DNA from 4 places in the Tsukamurella sp. USMM236 genome. Region 1 is predicted to be linked to each of the others. Evidence: predicted binding sites of a transcription regulator. Region 1 holds the regulator's gene; each other region holds the start of a gene.

Region 1 (4,724 bases):
CGACAGCGTGCGGGTCGTGGGGGAGGCGAGAGCGTGGACGGCGGCGTCGTGCGCGTCGAGAATCGTCTGGGCGTGCCCGAGGAGCCGGTTGCCGTGATCGGTGAACCGGATTCCGCGGCCCGCCTTCTCGACGATCGTGCCGCCCGTCGACTTCTCGAGCCTGCGCAGGTGCGCGCTGACGGTCGACTGCGTGAGGTGGAGCGTCTCGGCGGCGCGGTGGACTCCGCCGCAGCGGGCGATGGCGACCACGCTGCGCAGTGGGACGATGTCCAGGATCGGATCCGGCATGACTGAACGATAGAACCGATCGATCGTGATCGTCAATCATTGTTGGACGGCGGGGGCCTGCGCGTTCGACCATCGAGTCATGAGAATTCCGCCGATGCTCGCGCTCTCCGTCGTGGTGCTGTACGCCTTCGGGTATCCGCTGGGTGCCCTCGGGATCGCGGCGATGAGCCCGTTCCTGCTGCTCTTCCTGCGGTTCGCGGTCTCCGGGGTGTTGATGCTCGGCCTGGTGCGCGCGACCGACCGGCGCCTGCCGCGGGGCGCCGACCTGGGACACGCCGTCGTCGTCGGGCTGCTCACGCAGGCCACGCAGTTCCTGGGCTGCTACCTGGGGCTACAGGCGGGCGTGCCTGCGGGGGTCGCGGCCCTGATCATCGGTGTCAACCCGGCCGTGACGACGGTGGTGGCCCGGATAGCGCTCCGCGAGCGACTCACGGCCCGCCGCGCCCTGGCGGCTCTGCTGGGGCTCGCAGCGGTCGTCACGGCGTGCTGGTCGACGGTGCCGGCCCTGGCCCATGCCGGGGCGGGGATCGGGTTCACGCTGGTGGGACTGGCGGGCATCGCCGTGGGCGGGGTGTACCAGCAGCGGTTCTGCCGCGGCGTCGATCCGTTGGCCGGGAATGCGATCGGCATGGTGGTCGCGGCCGTGCCGGCCGGCGCTCTGACCGTACTGTTCGGCGCGACGGTGAGCGATCCCGTGCAGGGCGCCCTCGTGCTCGTGCTGATGGTGCTGCTGAGTTCGATGACGGCGACGACGCTGTACCTGCGCGTGATCGGCATCGCCGGGGCGAGCGGCGCCGCGATGCTCTTCGCCGTGATCCCGTCGGTCTCCGCGCTGTTCGCCTTCCTGATGCTGGGCGAGGCCCTTCATCCGGGTGTGCTCGCCGGGCTGGTGCTCGGCGGCGCCGCGTGCGCGCTGGCGTCCCTCGGTGGACGACGAACGCCGGCCCCCGACCGAGCGGTCGACGAGCCGGCGCGGCCGGAGGCGAGTGCGGGTGCGGTCAGATCCGACGCATCACGGTGACGACCTTCCCGAGGATCACCGCGTCGTTGCCGTGGATCGGGTCGAAGGCGGGATTGTGCGGCATCAGCCAGACGTCGCGGCCCGTGCGCCGGAAGGTCTTGACGGTGGCCTCGCCGTCGAGCATCGCGGCGACGATGTCGCCGTTCTCGGCGACGGACTGCTGACGCACCACGACCCAGTCCCCGTCGCAGATCGCGGCGTCCGTCATCGACTCGCCGACCACCTTGAGCAGGAACAGTGAGCCCTCGCCCACGAGTTCACGGGGAAGCGGGAAGATCTCCTCCACCGCCTCCTCGGCCAGGATGGGGCCGCCCGCGGCGATGCGCCCCAGCACCGGGACGAACGCGGGCTCCGGCATCCGGTCCTCGTCCTCCATGACCTTCTGGATGACCTGGGCCGTGCGCTCCTCGGCGCCCTGGACGTTCACGGCGCGGGGGCGGTTCGGATCGCGGTGCAGGAAGCCCAGGCGCTCCAGGGTGCGGAGCTGATGCGCCACGGAGGAGGTGGACGTGAGGCCCACCTCGTCGCCGATCTCCCGGATGCTCGGGGGATAGCCGCGCTCGCGGACGGAGCGCCGGATGACTTCCAGGACCTGCTTCTGGCGACGGGTGAGGTGATCCTCGGAGACGTTGCCCTGTGCGTCGCGGAAGCGCTTGTCCCGGTGTTGAACCTGTCGCTCATCTGTCATGTGTCGCTCCTCACGCCCGTTCGGTTCCGACTCCACTGTAGTCCAGCTCGAACGACCTGACAAACATCTGTTCGAGAAATTTGTCCGCGTGTCTTCCGCTCGCTCGAGGGGTGTGGTAGAAATCGAACAGAAGTTCTCTCGAACACTTGCACGCACTCCGGTGTGACTGGTGGGGCTGGATTGAAAACTTGTCAGTCCCCTCCGATAGACCAGTAGGTGAGCGAGAAGGACCCGCTACCGACGAAGGAGAGATCATGACCGCGATCATCGATCGAGACGTCATCATTGCAGCGCAGAGCGCCGCCGCCGAGGCGCAGGCGCTCGTGCGGCACGGTTCGGCGGCCGCCGACCGGCGCGGCGCGACCCGGGCCCGCGGGGTCTCGCCGCGGCTCGCCCGCAGCCGCGGGCGGGAGGTGTCGGCGCTCTCGATCACCTCGTCGAACGGCGCCGCAGAGGGTCTTGTTCGAACGGAGCTCACCGCCGTCCGCGTGACCGGTGCCCGCGGGTCCGCTCGGCGCACCGTCGAACGCCCGGGCGTGCGTACTGCGGGGCGCCGCGCACCCCTCGGCTACTCGCGCGCCGACGGCTGCGCGCGCCGCATCCCCGGCCCGTCCGTCGCGGCGTGCGTCCTGTTCGCCGCCGGCGTCTTCGCCGCGCTGCTGGTGCTGTTCGGCGGCGCGCCCCAGGCGGAGCCCGCGCCCGCCGGTGCGGCGCAGCCCGCCCTCACCTCGGTCGTGACGGTCCGTGCCGGCCAGGACCTCGCGCAGATCGCCCGTGAGATCGCGCCCGAGCGCGCTCAGGCCGCCGTCGTCGCGGAGATCTCGGAGATCAACGGCCTGCAGGGCGGCCGCGTGCACGCGGGGCAGACCCTCGTCACGCCGCGCTACTGACCATCACCCACGAGCGAAGGAGACGCAGATGACCACCCGCATGGCGATAGTGGATTCCCGGCAGGGCGGGCGCTCCGCCCACCTCGACAACGTGGTGCCGTTCCCGCGCCGAGTATTCTCGGAGTCGAGATCGCGGGGCACGTCGGTGGCAGGGGCCACCGTGCTGCAACTGCCCCGCCGGACGTCCGAGCGCAGCCGCGCGGGAGGTGGACCGATGTATTGCCCGTTCTGCAAGAACGAGGACACCCGTGTGGTCGATTCGCGTGTCTTCGACGACGGGCAGGGCATTCGCCGCCGCCGCTCCTGCAACGAGTGCGGGCGCCGCTTCACCACCGTCGAGAGCGCGGTGATGGCCGTCGTGAAGCGCAACGGCGTCACCGAGCCCTTCAGCCGCGAGAAGGTCGTCAAGGGCGTGCGCCGCGCGTGCCAGGGCCGCGACGTCGCCGAGGACGATCTGCACAAGCTCGCCCAGCAGGTCGAGGAGGCGATCCGCGCGATGGGCGTGGCCGAGGTTCCTGCGAACGAGGTGGGCCTCGCCATCCTCGGGCCGCTCCGCGACCTCGACGAGGTGGCCTACCTGCGGTTCGCCTCCGTCTACCAGGGGTTCTCGTCCATCGAGGACTTCGAGGCCGCCATCCGCGATCTCCGCACCCGGGCCGCCGCGGCGGACCCCACCGACGCGGCGTAGCCCGTTTCCGCGCCGGCCCGCGCGGTCGGCTCTCAGGTCAGAGCCGCGATCGCGGCCAGCACCTTCTTCTCCGAGACCGACCCGGCGGTACCGAGCGACTGCGCGAACAGGCTGACCCGCAGTTCCTCGATCAGCCAGTGCACCTGGTCCAGAGCTGCGTCGCGGCGATGCTCGGGCAGTGTGTCCAGCTTCGCGGTCAGGGCGCCGTAGACACGATCCAGCGTCGCCATGCCGCGGTCGTCCCGGTCGATCGACGCGGGTAGCGCGGCCCAGCGCGCGGCGGCGCCCGCGGTGTAGCGCGGCAGGTGTTGCAGATGGACGTCCGCAGTGGCCGCGACGAAGCCGCTGAACAGCAGCCCGTCGAGCTGTTCGGCGATGTCCTCCGCCGCGTCGCGCAGCGCCGGCGGCGCGGACGCGATCGCGCATCGAACCTCGGTGGCCGTCGCCACCGCGGCGGCGACGGCGGCGAAGTTCTGCTGGACCGCCTCGCCGAGCCCGGCGCGCACCGTCGCCGTGAGCGACTCGAACTCGTCCGGCGTCCACGCGAGGCCCGCGCGGACACGGAGATCCGTGATGGCGCGCCGCCGGCAGTCGGCGACGAGGTCCATCGGCGTCGCGTACGGGCTCTGCGACAGCGCCAGCCGTTCCCGCTGTCCGACGGACTGCAGCACCGACTTGTGCCCCGCCGGGAGGACGTTGGCGAGGAGCACGTCGAGCCCGGCCCCCATCAGCGCGGTCTGCTCCGGCTCCGCCGCGACCACCTTCACGCCCGCGGCGTCACCGGCGGGGTAGAGAGTGCCGAAGCCGGTCACGCGGCTGCCGCGCACCTCGGTGTCGATGGTCCGCGGCACGTCGCCGAGCGTGTCCGCGGTCCACTGCTTCGCCGGAGCGCGCTCGTACGCCCCGGCGCGGCTCGACAGGTCCTGCTGCACCGCGGCCCCGAGTTTGCGCTTGAGGGCGTCGAGGTCCTTGCCGGTCCCGAGCACGCGGCCGTCGTCGCCGATCACCGTGAACGTCACCCGCAGGTGATCGGGGATCGCGCCGGTGGCGAAGTCCCCGGCTCGGATCACGGTGCCGGACAGCTGCGTCAGCTCGCGGGCGAGGCCCTCGGTGAGCGGCTCCGCGCGCGGGGTGAGGCGCGCGAGCGCG
Region 2 (4,724 bases), 620 kb from region 1:
TGGTCGACCTGCGCCCGCGTCGCGGGACGGGTGCAGTAGGGAAACACGCACCGCGGGAACACCAGCCGCAGGTACCGCCGCAGATCCGCCGACGGCCGATACCCGCTGCTCCCCCGCGCTGACGCCACTGCACGGGCACCACCTGCATCGCGAGCGTCGACGTCGACGCCCACACCGGGGTCCGGCGGCGCACCCTGTGGATCGGGGTCGTCATCGGGATCGTCATCGCGGCGCGGAGGGGGTGGCGGACCGTCCGGTGGCGGGCAGTCGGGCGGCAGATCGTCGGGCGGACATCCACCGAACCAGACCCCGCCACCCTCGCCCGGGCCCGAATGACCTTCGAGCCGAACGACGATGTCCGCCCAGACTGCCGCGAAGTCCAATGTCCCGCGCGGGCCGTCGAAGCCCGATGCGGGAACAGAGGTTCGCTCGCGCTCCGTCGGTCCTGGTGGCAGTTGCTCCGCGATCGCCGATTCATCGATCCGTTGGCCGAAGGGGCGGATCCTCGCGTCCTCGCGAGCAGCGAGTTCGCGCGCGTGGTCGCCGGTGATCGGACCGTGCCCGACCAGATACCCGAAGCCACCTCGCGCATCGGTAACGAGCGCCGCCCCATGATCGGAATCGCCGTCCGGCGCAGAGAGGTCACGCTCGTTGATCACCACGTTGATCATCGTCACGAACCGGGTGATCACGCCGTCCGCGTCCGGCTCGCCGTGGAAACGCGCCTCGCGATAACGACAATCGGGCGTCGCGCATTCGCAGCCGAGGGTGCTGTATCCCCGGGTGAGCTGGACCCAGCCGTCGGCGCGGCGCTGTGCCGGCGTCCGCGGATCGGCGTCGCACACGGTGCCCGCGATGTGGTCGACCCGCGCCTCCACCTCGCGTACGTCCTCAGCCGGCATGAGGGCGAACACCGCGGCCATGCCGTCCTGCTCGGGACGGAAGCTCACCCTCCGGTCCTCGATCGCCGCGCGGCGCCGCCGTTCGGCCGCCTCCGCATCGATCTGATCGACGATCAGATCGGCAGCCTCCCGCAACGCGGGGAGTGAGAGCACCTCGTAGTCCACCGTCAGCCGGTCGGCGAGAAGTTCGTCGAACCGGCGCACCTGCACCCCGTCGAGCGCCCGGGACCGATGCAGCGCCGCCTCCCCCGCCTTCGGCGAGATCACGTTCTCCCCGATCAACGCGAACACCTTGGGCAACCGCTCCACGAGGCCGATCGCCGTCTCGATCGCGATCCGCGCGGCCGTCGACCCCAACCGCAGCAGCGTCGAGACCTGCGCCTCCAACGCCACACCTGCCGCAGTGAGGCTCCGTCGGGCCTCCAGCGCCTCCGCGAAGTCCCCCGGCCGGGCCAAGTATTCCGCCTCGTCGTCGGCGTACATCACCCGATGCAGGGCGTACACGACCGTCATCGTCCGGCAGTAGGCGAGGCTCTCGCACCGACGTTGTTCGAACAACACCTCCGCAACCGCACGCTCCTGACCACCCGCGCCGAGAAGCCCCGAGGGAATAATTCCCCCAGGTAGATCGCTCAACCCGGCCGGCATCGTCATTCTTCGATTCTACGCTCGTTCGAACGATCACGCCATACTTGCTCGAATCTTGTTCGAACGGATGGCCGGTCGGCAGTACCGCCGCTCGAGCTCGCCGCTCGAGCCACCCGGAGTCCGCCACGGGCGGGCACCAAGCCGCATGGAGGTCTCCGAGCACGCCGGCACGCGAGCACGGTTTCGCCACATATGGGCCCCATCGTCTGGAATCGGAGCGATCGAGACCTCGGCGGCACCCCCGATCTCGGATACGGTGAACGAGGAACACAGCCGCGGCTGTCGCGGTGAAGCAGAGGCGACGGCGGTCAGCGGACGAGTCCATCGGAAGGTTGCATCATGGCGCTTCTCGACAAGATCAAGGAACTGCTCGGCAAGAACCCCGACCAGGTCAACAAGGTGATCGACAAGGCGGGCAGTGCGGCGAAGGGCAAGTTCGCCGGCCACGAGGACAAGATCGACCAAGCGGTGAACAAGGTCAAGGACGTGACCGGCGGTGCCAATCCGCCCGCCGGCGGTGCGACGCCGCCCGACGGCGGCACCACCCCGCCCGCCGGCGGCGAGACCACTCCCGGCACTCCGCCCCAGGGCTGACTCCGATCGACGACGCGTGCCCACCTCCCGAGGGAGGTGGGCACGCTCGCGTCGCGGGACCGACGGGCCGTGACACGGGTTCCGCCGTAGGGTGTCCGACATGTCCACTCCCGATGTGCCCGACCGTCGGCTGAGTGCGTGGGCCGACACGGCGGTCGAGAAGCTGCGCACCGAGTCCGGAAGCGCTCTGCTGCTGGTCGCCGTCTCACTGATCGCGCTCCTGTGGGCGAACTCGCCGCTCTCCGACGCCTACTTCCACCTGTGGGAGACGCCGATCAGCGTGGACATCGGCGACCTGCGGTTCGACATGAACCTGCACCACTGGATCAACGACGGCCTGATGGTCGTGTTCTTCTTCCTCATCGGCCTGGAAGTCCGGCAGGAGTTCGCCGTGGGTTCGCTCCAGGACCGCAGCAGAGCGATGGTCCCACTGATCGCCGGCCTCGCCGGAGTCGCGCTCCCCGCGCTGATCTACCTCGCCATCGCCGGCGGCACCGCACCGGCGGGGTGGGGCGTCGTCGTGGGCACCGACACCGCCTTCCTCCTCGGCATGCTCGCGATCCTCGGCCCGCGGATGTCCAGCCAGCTGCGGGTCTTCCTGCTGACGCTCACCGTCGTCGACGACTTCCTCGCCGTCGCGATCATCGGCACCGTCTACACCGAGGACCTGAACCTCACCGCCCTGGGCATCGCGCTCTCGGGCCTCGTCCTCCTGTGGCTCGTCGGGCGCAGCGGGCAGTGGCGCAGCGGCCCGTACGTCCTGCTGATCGTGGTCATCTGGGCGGCGACGATCAAGTCCGGCGTGCACCCCTCCCTCATCGGGATGGCCGCCGGACTCATGATCCCGTCGGCGAACCCGGACCGGGCGGACGTCGTGGCGGCCAAGCACGTCTTCCGCGACTACTGGCAGGCGCCGGCCGCCGGCGCGGCGCGGATCGTGACGAGCGGCGTGCGTCGCTCCATCTCCGTCAACGAACGGATGCACGAGTCGCTGCGCGGCGTGGTGTCACTGGTCGTGGTGCCGATCTTCGCCCTCGCCAACGCGGGCATCGACCTCCGCGGCGACGGCCTCGGCGACGCACTGCGCTCGCCCATCACGTGGGCCGTGGTCGCGGGCCTCGTGCTGGGCAAGTTCGTCGGCATCTCGGCGGGCACGTGGCTCTCGGTGCGCTTCGGGCTCGGGAAGCTGCCCGACGGTGTCGGACGGGGCAGTGTCCTCGGCGGCGCGGCACTGTCCGGGATCGGCTTCACGATGGCCCTGCTGATCATCTCGCTCGCCTTCGACGACGAACGGCAGGCCCAGGCGGCCACCGTCGGTGTCCTGATCGCGATGGTGCTCTCCCTGCTCCTGGGCTGGGCGGTGTTCCGGATCGCGCGGGTGCGGTGGGGCGGGACCTCGGCCGACCTGCCCGTGACGCTGGAGCCCGCGGTGCACGGCGGCGACCACGCGATCGGTGAGCCCGACGCCCCGTACACCGTGGTCGAGTACCTCGACTTCGAGTGCCCCTTCTGCGCCCGCGCCACCGGTATGGGCCGGGACCTTCAGGAGCACTTCGGAGACGACATCCGGTACGTGGTGCGCCACCTGCCCCTCGAGGACGTGCACCCGCACGCCTTCCGCGCGGCGATCGCGGCCGAGGCGGCCGCCCAGCAGGGCGCCTTCTGGCACATGCACGACATGCTGTTCACGCACCAGGACCGTCAGGAAGCCGAGGACCTCCGACGGTACGCCGAGGAGATCGGCCTGGACCTGGACCAGTACGACGCCGCCGTCGCCGACCCCGAGCTCGCCGAGCTGATCCGGCGCCATCAGCGCAGCGCGCACGACAGCGGTGCCCGCGGCACCCCGACCTTCTTCCTCAACGGGGTCCGGCACCGCGGCCCGCACGACGCGCGCACCTTGATCGCGGCGCTCGAGTCGACCGAGCTGGCCTCCGCCACGCGCCGGCGGTCCTGACCACGGTTCTCGGTCAGCGCGCGGATCGACAAGCCCCGCGTCCGGACGCACCGGTGCCGACGGGAACCTACTCCGCGAAGGCCTCGATCGGCGGGCAGGAGCAGATCAGGTTGCGGTCGCCGTAGACGCCGTCGATGCGACGGACCGACGGCCACACCTTCGCGCGCGCGCCGCCGGACGGCAGGCCCTGCGGGTAGACGGCGACCTCGCGCGAGTAGGGGTGATCCCACTCGGTCACGAGGCACTCCGCGGTGTGCGGGGCGCCGCGCAGCGGGTTGTCGTCCACCGGCCACTCGCCGGAAGCGACCCGCGAGATCTCCGCGCGGATGGCGATCATCGCGTCGCAGAACTCGTCGATCTCGCCGAGCGACTCGCTCTCCGTGGGCTCCACCATGAGCGTGCCCGCGACGGGGAAGCTCATGGTCGGCGCGTGGAAGCCGTAGTCGGCCAGGCGCTTCGCGACGTCGTCGATGGAGACGCCGGTCTCCTTGGAGATGCCGCGCACGTCGAGGATGCACTCGTGCGCCACGCGGCCGTTCTCGCCCGTGTAGAGCACCGGGAAGGAGTCGTTCAGGCGCGCCGCGATGTAGTTCGCGGAGGCGATCGCGGTGAGCGTCGCGTTG
Region 3 (4,724 bases), on a different contig from region 1:
GCCACTCGTCGGCGTACTGCTGGTGCCGTTGGCGGTGGTGTTCCTGCGCCAGCCGGTAGAGCTCCTCCGCGTGGTGCGAGTGGTTCACGCGGTACTCGCCGGTGGGATCGCCGGTGCGGCGCCACCCGGTGCGGCCGGCGTACTCGTCGCCCTCGGGCAGCGTGACGGTCTCGAATCCGCGGCGCACCTCGTCGTCACTGGGGACCACCTTGCCGTGGTGGGCATCGCAGGCCAGGGTCAGCACCGTGACGTCGGTGGCGCCCCCGTCGCGCCACTCGGTCTTGTGGTGCACCTGGCAGCGGGTGGCCGGCGCATCGCACCGTGGTGCGCTGCAGCCCTTCTCGGATCCGTAGAGGGCGATGCGCTGGTCCGCGGACGCCAGGCGCTTCTCGCGGCCGAGGTACAGCGGGCGCGACGCGACATCCAGCAGCAGAACGTACTTGGGGTTGGCGCCCATCATCCGAAGCGCGTCCTCGACGGGTAGCCGACCACCGGTGGCGGTGGTGGCGATGCCGGTCTCGGACTCGAGCTGATCGATCCCCAGGGTGATGATCGGGACGCACGGCATCCCGCGGTGCTGCCCGAGCGCACCCGAGCCGATCACGATCCGGAGTGCCGCGACGAACGCGTCGTGGTTGCGTTGCACGGCGCTTCGTCGATCCCGCTTCGCCGCTTCGGCGACGGCCTCTGCATCGTCGATGTCGACGGGGTGCTCCGCGTCCGCCGGGTTGTTCACGCCGGGGCGGGCGAGCTTCTCCAGCATCGTGTCCATCAGCGCGCGGGCCTCCGGTGAGAGCACCCCGCCGAGCGCTGACATGAGGTCGTCGCCTTGCTTGCCGACGGTCAACTCGCGCTTGCGGGCGACGTCCTCCGCGGAGGGTTCGGCACCGTCGGGGTCGAGGAGCTCGTACGCACGCCGGCCGAGGAGTACGACGTCCTCCGGCGTGCACCCGCCGACGGCGGCGGTGACCAGCATGTCCTCCAGATCGTGCAGGTCGGGATGGGAGAGCTTGGGGGAGCAGGTGTCGAAGGCCTTCTCGATCGCCAGGGCGTGCCGTTCGGACAGCGTGCCCGCGCGCTGGGCGGCGGCGACGAGGGGCAGGCGCGGCTCGGGAGCGTGCCCGCGTTCCTGCCGCGGCGCGCGCGAACGGGCGCCGCGGATCCGGTCCCGTGCCTCGACGCCCGCCAGGCGCAGCTGATCGACCAGGAGTTCCTTGGCGCCCGTGTAGCCGAGCTGGGCCGGCAGGTCCTGCTCGATGGCCACCTCGGTGAGCCAGTGCTGGCTGCTGGGGACCGTGCGCGCGGCGCGCTCGAGGCGCCGGAGGCTGCCGAGGACCTCCTGCGAGGACAGCATGACGGGGTTCATCGCGGCCAAGCGGTCGGCGGCCTGTTCGAAGGAGGCGAGCGCATCGAGATAGTCAGCCGCAGTGCCGGAATCGATCATGAGCCGCCTCCCTTCGCTACTGCAATTCTACGCTCGTGTGCGAGAGAGGGCAATAGTCTCGAACATGTTTCCGGCGGGGCAGCGATGCCTTAGCCTGGAGTCCTCGGATGAGGGGAGCGCCGGATGCGCCTGATCGACGATGCGGAGCGCCGCGCTCGCATGGCCCGCCGCCACGCCCTCGCGCCGCAGCATCGCACCGATTCCGTGCTGGACGCGGTGCGCGCCGTCGGCGTCCTGCACGCCACGGAGCCGGCGACGCCGTACCTGTCGGTGCACGCGCGGATGCACGACTTCGCCCGTGACGAGTACGAGCGCGAACTCTGGGAGGAGCGCTCGCTCGTCAAGCAGCTCGCCATGCGCCGCACCATGTTCGTCTTCCCGCGCGATCTGTACGGCCCCGCGCTGAGCGGCCCGTCGGACCGCGTCGCGGCCCAGGAGCACGCGAAGATCGCCAAGGACGCGGTCCGCGGCGGCATCGCCGACGACGGCGAGGCCTGGCTCGCACAGGCGCGCGCCGCGGTCCTCGACGCCCTCCGCGGCTGCGAGCTCAGCGCCGTGCGGCTTCGCGAGCAGGTGCCCGAGCTCGACGGCAAGGTGATGATGTCGGAGGGCAAGAAGTACGGCGGCGAGATGCACTTGGCGCCCAGGGTTCTCACCTGGCTCGGCGCGGCGGGGGCGCTGGTGCGTGGGCACAACGAGAGCCACTGGCGGGTGAACCGGAACCAGTGGTCCCGCGCCGACGAGTGGCTCGGCGGGCCGGCCGAGCGCATCGATCCGGCGGAGGCCTACGCGATTCTGGTACGCGAGTACCTGCGTGCCTTCGGCCCGGTCACGGAGACGGACGTGGTGTGGTGGTTCGGCGCCACCAAGACGGCGATCCGCGCCGCGCTCGCCGAGATCGGCGCGGTCCACGTGCGATTGGAGCGCGACGGCACCGGCTGGGTGCTGCCGGAGGACGTGGATCCCGTGGCGCCGGTGGAGCCGTGGGCCGCGCTCCTGCCCGCACTGGATCCCACGCCGATGGGCTGGAAGGAGCGCGCCTTCTATCTCGATCCCGGGTTCGCCGCCGCGATCTACGACAGCGCCGGCAACGCGGGCACAACGGCGTGGTGGGAAGGCCGCGTCGTCGGGGCCTACGTCCAGGACGACGAGGGCGCCGTCGGGCTGGTCCTCGCGCCCGGCACGCCCCGCGCGGCGCGGAAGGCCCTCGACGCGGAGGCCGCTCGGCTGCAGGACTGGCTGGCGGGGGAGCGGGTGAACTCGCTCTACAAGTCCCCGATCACGCTGCCCGCGTACCGGTCCTGATCAGCAGGCGACGCCTGATCAGCGCACGACGGCGATCGCCAGGCCGTCCCAGCCCTTGATCCCGACGGTCTGCAGCGCGGTGGCGTCCAGCCGCGGGTCGGAGCCGAGGCGCTCGAGGGCGCCGCGGATGCCGTCGGCGTCCGGCCCCTCGTCCTGCAGGCGACGCACCACGTTGTCGAGAACGATGACGGTGCCCGGAACACTCAGCCGCAGAGCCCAATCCAGGTAGGCGCGGTTGTTGGCCTTGTCGGCGTCGATGAAGACGAGATCGAACGGGCCCTCGAGGAAGGGCAGGGTGTCGAGCGCGGCACCGACCTTGATGTCGACGCGGTCGCCCAGCCCGGTCTCGTCGAGGCTGGCCCGCGCGACCGCGGCGTGCTCGGGCGAGAACTCCAGGGTGACGACCGACCCCGACGGCACGACGGCCCGGGCCAGCCAGGCGGTGCTGTAGCCGCCGAGGGTGCCGATCTCGAGGATCCGGTCGGCGCGCGCGATGGACGCGAGCAGGTAGAGGAACTTGCCCTGCGTCGCGGAGACGGCGATGTCCGGCAGGCCGCCCGCGGCCTGCGCGGCGCGGATCGGTTCGAACGCGGCCGCGTCGACGGCGACCGTCCGCTCGAGGTAGTCGTCCGTCTCGGCCCAGGACTCGCTGCTCACCGTCCCGACCCTACGCCCATCGGCGAACCCCGGCCACGGGGATCAGCGGGGCCGGAGCACGATCTCCGTGGGGTGCGCGTCGCCGGGGGTCGCGATCGCCTGAACGACGGCGCGGGCGACGCTCTCCGGGCGGAGCAGGCCCTCGGTCGCGTACTCGCGCCCCTCGGCGGCGAAGATGCCCTGCTGCATCTCCGTGTCGATCCGCCCGGGGAAGACGCTGGTCACGCGCAGCGCGGGCTCCTCCGCGCGGAGCGCCTCGGCGAAGGAGGTGAGTCCGAACTTGCTGGCCGCGTAGGCCGACCAGCCGGGGTTGGCGCGCTTGCCGGCGCCCGAGTTGATCAGCACGACGTGGCCGCCGGCGGCGCGGAGGGCCGGCAGCAGGGCGCGGGTGAGCTCGACGACCGCGAGCAGGTTGACCTCGAACATCTCCCGCCAGTCGGCGGCGGACGTGTCCTCGATCCGCCCGATGCGGCCGACGCCGGCGTTGTGCACGAGCACGTCGAGCCGGTCGATCGGTGCGACGAGTTCCCGGACCGCGGAATGATCGGTGAGGTCGGCCGGAAACGCTGCGGCATCGTCGAACTCGGCGACGAGGCCGTCCAGCGCGGGGGAGGGGCGGCCGCCGAGCAGGAGCCGGTGCGTGCCGCCGAGCCCGCGCGCGATGTGCGCGCCGAGCCCGCGGGAGGCGCCGGTGACGAGGGCGAGGGGGCGGGCGTCGTCGGTCATGCGGTCACGCTACCGAAGGCCCCGGGTACGGGAGAACCCCGGTCGAATCCTGGGGATCCGCCGGGGTTCTCGGGTCTGGGACGAGCGCTCAGAACTCCGCGTCGCCGACGAGGGCGGCCTCGGCCGGGACCTCGTGGGAGTCGGCGTCCTTGCCGCGCACCTGGGTCAGGACCACGGCGGCCACGACGCAGGCGATCGCGCCGATGTAGAACGGGGCGGCGGGGCTGCCGAACCAGTTCGCGAAGTGCGCCACGAAGGTCGCGGCGAGGGCGCCGCCGGCCCAGCGCAGGAAGTTGTAGCCGGCGCTGGCGACGGGGCGGGGCGCGTCGGCGATCGACATCGCGGTGCCCGTGAACAGGGTGTTCAGCACGCCCGACGGGATGCCGGACAGCACGACGACGGTGACGACCACCGCGACGTTCTCGTGGCCGATGGCGGCGACCACCAGCAGCACGCCGTAGACCAGCACGGCCACGATGGAGCCGGTGCGCTCGCCGAGGGCGGCGGCGACCTTCGGCGCGAGCCACACGCCGCTCACGGCGACCAGCAGGCCCCAGCCGACGAACACGGCGCCGACGAAGTACGCGCTCTG
Region 4 (4,724 bases), on a different contig from region 1:
GCGCGTTCGAAGACCTCCACCTCCCAGCCCTGCTGCGTGAGGAGCGCTGCGGTGGCCAGCCCGCCGATGCCGCCGCCGATGATCGCTGCCGTGGTCATGACTTCACGGTACTACAAACGTAGTATTCGGGTACAGTCCTCGCTCATGGGCAGACGGGAAGAGGTCCTGGACGGGGCGATCGAGGTGCTCGGCACGCTCGGCCTCCGCGGGCTCACGCACCGCGCCGTCGACGGCACCGCGGGTGTGCCTGCGGGGACGGCGTCCAACTACTTCCGCTCGCGCGCCGCGCTGGTGCGCGGTGTCGTCGAGCGCCTGGTGGAGGAGGATCTCGCCTTCTGGGCCGCGTTCGACGGGGTCCAGGAGTCCACGCCGGGTGACGTGGCGGAGCGTCTCGCGGAATTCGTCCGCTGGTCTATCGGCGACGGTCGGGTGCGGGGCGTGGCGCGGCTCAACCTGTTCGCCGCGGCCGCGGTGGAGCCGGACCTGCGCGAACCGCTCCGGCGTGGGCGTCGTGCCGTCGAGCTCGTCGGTGAGCAGGTCGGTGCCGCCATCGGCCTCGGAGTCGCCGAGTCCGCGCTGGTGATGGACGCCACCGACGCCCTGATCACGCGACAGCTCGCGATGCCGACCGAGGGTTTCGATCCGTTGCCCGCGCTGACGACCCTTCTCACGCGTCTGCGCTGAAGGGGCCCGGCTAGCGGGGCGTCTGAGCGACGACCGTGCCTCGGCCCGCCGGCGGGCCGAGGGTGTCGACGCCGTAGTCCCAGGACTTGCCGTTCGGGGCGCCGATGCCCGCGAAGGGCGGGTTGGGCGCCTGCGGCAGGTTCGGGGCCTGCCCGCTGCCGATCGGAGAGGTCGGCGTGGACGTGGTGGGCGTGGTCGTGGGCACCCCGGTCGGCGGGCAGGCGTAGCCGGGCTGTACGTAGACCGCCTGCTCGTAGCCCGGGCCGCCCATGGCGCTGCACCAGGTGTAGCCGCCCGGCAGGGTCCAGGGCGGAAGGCTGCCGTCCGTCGGGTACGGCACGCGCGTCGTGGCCGGAAGCCCGCTCGGGTCGGCGGACGCGGGCGGGGAGGTCATGGGGAACAGCAGGGAGGTGCCCAGGGCGAGCACTGCGAGGCCGGCCGTCGCGTACCAGGGCGCGCGGGACGGGCCCGTGGACTGTGTGTGCATCGGATTCGTTCCCATCTCGAGTTAGATCGGCAGGGAGGCGGAGTAGGTGAAGACCTCGTTGTCGAACTCGCTGGAGGACATCGTGATCCCCGCTCCGATGCGGACGCCCACGTTGCCGGCGCAGCCGTCGACCTTGACGTGGACGCCCTCGACCGAGACGCCCGCACGGTTCTTCGCGATGGTCTTCTTCCGGACGACCGAGGTGGCGATGCCGCCCGGTTTGATCACGGTGGAGACGTTCGCCGCGGCCCCGAGTCCCGCGCCGACGCCGGCGCCGATGTTGAGGGAGCCGCCGGCGATCGACAGTGCCGGGCTGACGGAGACGCTGGGGCCCACGGTGGCGGAGACGCCGCCGCCGACGGCGACCCCGGAGGCCACGTCGACGGCGCAGCCGATCTGGACGATGAGGGCCATCTCGGCGCCTTCGAAGGGGCTCGAGCCGGCTCCGTCGACGCTCCCGACGGCGGTCGCCTTGAAGAACGCCTCGCGACTGGTGGGCGTGCCGGCCAGGTTGGAGACGGGGTTGACCTCGACGCCCTGCAGCTGGATGCGGACCTTCCAGCCGTCCTTGGTCGTCCGCGAGATCTGAGTGTCCTTCATCGAGGTCGGAGCGCCCACCGCCTGGGGTGCGGCGGCGAACGTTCCCGCTGCGACGGCGAGGGTGCACATGGAGGTGGTGGCAAGACGCGTTGCGCGACCGGTGTTTTGGCGGTCGCGCAGGCGGGCTGAGGTCACGTGGGGAGACGCTAGCAACCGACGATCCAAGCGTCAACTACAAAAATAGTATGACAAGCGTATTCGTTCGACGGCGATAGTCGTATCGAACATGTGAGCGTATGGTGGGGGAGTGGGATGGAGTAACGGGCCGAGCTGGTCGGAGATGGAGCGGGTGCTCTCCGGGCGGGCCCCGGTGCGCCGGGCGGAGGAGCCGCCGGGCGACGGTGGCGACTCCCCGGCCTGGTCCCGCAAGCGGGAGCCCTACGTTCCGCCCCCGGTTCCGCCCAGTGGCGGTCTCCGTTCGTCCCGCGTGCCCTACGCGGAGCTGCACGCGCACACCGCCTTCAGCTTCCTCGACGGCGCCGCGCAACCGGAGGAGATGGTCGAGCAGGCCCACGCGCTCGGCCTGAAGGCCCTCGCGGTCACCGACCACAACGGCTTCTACGGCGTGGTCCGGTTCGCCGAGGCGGCCTTGGAGCTCGGCGTCCCCACGGTCTTCGGGGCGGAGCTGTCCCTGGAGCACGACACCGAACGCACCGGCGCCGAGGACCCGTCGGGCGAGCACCTGCTCGTCCTCGCCCGCGGGCAGGAGGGCTACCGCCGCCTCTCACGCGCCATGGCGGAGGCGCACATGGAGGCGGGGGAGAAGGGGCTGCTGCGCTTCCATCCGGACCGCCTGGCCGAGTGGTCCGGCGGCCACTGGCACATCCTCACCGGCTGCCGCAAGGGCGCGGTCCGGCGCGGCCTCGCCGCCCGGGGGCCCGACGGTGCCGCCGCCGCCCTGGCGCAGCTCGTCGACCGGTTCGGCGAGGGGCGGGTGAGCATGGAGCTCACCGTCCACGGCGTCCCCGAGGACGACGAGCGCAATCATCTGCTGGCCGGCGTCGCGGCGCGGATGGGGGTGGGCACCGTCGCCACCACGGGGGCGCACTTCGCCCGTCCCGGCCAGCGTCACCTGGCGTCGACGCTCGCGGCGATCCGCGCCCGCCGCAGCCTCGACGAGCTCGACGGCTGGCTCCCCGCCGCGGGCGGCGCGCACCTGCGCTCGGGTGACGAGATGGCGCTGCTGCTGCCCGAGCACCCCGGCGCCATCGCGGCCGCCGCCGAGCTCGGTGCCGAGTGCGCCTTCAGTCTCAAGCTGATCGCGCCGAAGCTGCCGCCCTTCGACGTCCCGTCGGGCCACACGGAGGCCACCTGGCTGCGCGAGCTGACCCGGCGCGGGGCGCTGGAGCGGTACGGCCCGCCGGAGTCGAATCCGCAGGCGTACCGGCAGATCGAGCACGAGCTGAACGTGATCGAGACGCTCACCTTTCCCGGCTACTTCCTCATCGTGCACAGCATCGTGACCTTCTGCCGGGACAGCGACATCCTGTGCCAGGGCCGGGGCAGCGCCGCCAACTCGGCCGTCTGCTTCGCGCTCGGCATCACCGCGGTCGACCCGGTGCGCAACCAACTGCTCTTCGAGCGCTTCCTGGCCCCCGAGCGCGACGGCCCGCCCGACATCGACGTGGACATCGAGTCCGACCGTCGCGAGGAGGCGATCCAGTTCGTCTACCGGAAGTACGGCCGCGAGTACGCCGCGCAGGTCGCGAACGTCATCACCTACCGCGGGCGGTCCGCGGTGCGCGATACCGCCCGCGCGCTCGGCTACTCGCAGGGGCAGCAGGACGCCTGGAGCAAGCAGATCTCCAGCTGGGGGTGGCGGCAGGATCCGGTGCCCGAGGGCATCCCGGAGCGGGTGGTCGAGCTGGCCACGCAGATCGCGGACTTGCCGCGGCACCTGGGCATCCACTCCGGCGGCATGGTGATCTGCGACCGGCCGATCGCCGACGTCTGTCCCACCGAGTGGGCGCGCATGGAGAACCGCAGCGTGCTGCAGTGGGACAAGGACGACTGCGCCGCCGCGGGGCTGGTGAAGTTCGACCTGCTGGGCCTCGGCATGCTCAGTGCGCTGCACTACGCGAAGGACCTCCTCGCCGAGCACAAGGGCATCGACGTGGACTTCGCGCAGCTCGACCTCACCGACGAGAACGTGTACGAGATGCTCTGCCGCGCCGACTCGGTGGGCGTCTTCCAGGTGGAGTCGCGCGCGCAGATGGCCACGCTGCCGCGCCTGAAACCGCGGACCTTCTACGACCTCGTGGTGGAGGTCGCCCTCATCCGGCCCGGCCCCATCCAGGGCGGCTCGGTGCACCCGTACATCCGCCGTCGTAACGGGCTCGAGAAGCCGGCGGTCGAGCACCCGTCGATGTGGAAGACCCTCGAGCGCACCCTGGGCGTGCCGCTCTTCCAGGAGCAGCTCATGCAGCTCGCGACCGACGTGGCCGGCTTCTCCCCGGCGGAGGCCGATCAGCTGCGCCGCGCCATGGGGTCGAAGCGCTCCACCGAGAAGATGGAGCAGCTGCGGCAGCGCTTCTACGACGGGGCCCGGCACCGGCACGGCATCGAGGGGGAGGTGGCCGACCGGATCTTCGAGAAGCTCGCCGCGTTCGCCAACTTCGGGTTCCCCGAGAGTCATTCGCAGTCGTTCGCGTCGCTGGTCTTCTACTCCTCGTGGTTCAAGCTCTACCATCCTGCGGCCTTCTGCGCCGCGCTGCTGCGGGCCCAGCCGATGGGCTTCTACTCGCCGCAGTCCCTCGTCGCCGACGCGCGGCGGCACGGCGTCACGGTGCACGGGCCGTGCGTGAACCGCAGTCTGCCGTGGGCGGATCTGGAGAACGCAGGGGCGGAGGTCCGGCTCGGGCTGGCCGCGATCCGCACCATCGGCGACGACCTCGCCGAGCGCATCGTCGACGAGCGGAAGGCGCACGGCGCCTACGCCGGCCTCACCGACCTC

What was found. The regulator LexA, encoded in region 1, represses DNA repair genes until DNA is damaged. The targets are predictions, from matches to a motif close to CGAACANNTGTTCG.
Positions count from the first base shown of each region.
Region 2: the regulator LexA is predicted to act here: its motif matches at 1,611-1,624, upstream of WFK95_RS06065 (HNH endonuclease signature motif containing protein).
Region 3: the regulator LexA is predicted to act here: its motif matches at 1,504-1,517, upstream of WFK95_RS22510 (HNH endonuclease signature motif containing protein).
Region 4: the regulator LexA is predicted to act here: its motif matches at 1,993-2,006, upstream of WFK95_RS15820 (error-prone DNA polymerase).

Region 1 covers NZ_JBBCSS010000002.1:665,754-670,477, reverse strand. The annotation lists gene WFK95_RS09135 (LysR family transcriptional regulator) at 1-288, opposite strand, end outside; gene WFK95_RS09130 (DMT family transporter) at 368-1,309, shown strand; gene lexA (transcriptional repressor LexA) at 1,287-1,997, opposite strand; gene WFK95_RS09120 (hypothetical protein) at 2,252-2,887, shown strand; gene nrdR (transcriptional regulator NrdR) at 3,102-3,575, shown strand; gene hrpA (ATP-dependent RNA helicase HrpA) at 3,608-4,724, opposite strand, start outside.
Region 2 covers NZ_JBBCSS010000002.1:49,361-54,084, reverse strand. The annotation lists gene WFK95_RS06065 (HNH endonuclease signature motif containing protein) at 1-1,556, opposite strand, end outside; gene WFK95_RS06060 (antitoxin) at 1,890-2,144, shown strand; gene nhaA (Na+/H+ antiporter NhaA) at 2,245-4,101, shown strand; gene gcvP (aminomethyl-transferring glycine dehydrogenase) at 4,169-4,724, opposite strand, start outside.
Region 3 covers NZ_JBBCSS010000009.1:70,478-75,201, reverse strand. The annotation lists gene WFK95_RS22510 (HNH endonuclease signature motif containing protein) at 1-1,444, opposite strand, end outside; gene WFK95_RS22505 (winged helix DNA-binding domain-containing protein) at 1,568-2,749, shown strand; gene WFK95_RS22500 (O-methyltransferase) at 2,768-3,406, opposite strand; gene WFK95_RS22495 (SDR family oxidoreductase) at 3,449-4,132, opposite strand; gene WFK95_RS22490 (MFS transporter) at 4,221-4,724, opposite strand, start outside.
Region 4 covers NZ_JBBCSS010000004.1:357,895-362,618, reverse strand. The annotation lists gene WFK95_RS15840 (FAD-dependent monooxygenase) at 1-98, opposite strand, end outside; gene WFK95_RS15835 (TetR/AcrR family transcriptional regulator) at 145-684, shown strand; gene WFK95_RS15830 (hypothetical protein) at 695-1,171, opposite strand; gene WFK95_RS15825 (MspA family porin) at 1,193-1,906, opposite strand; gene WFK95_RS15820 (error-prone DNA polymerase) at 2,019-4,724, shown strand, end outside.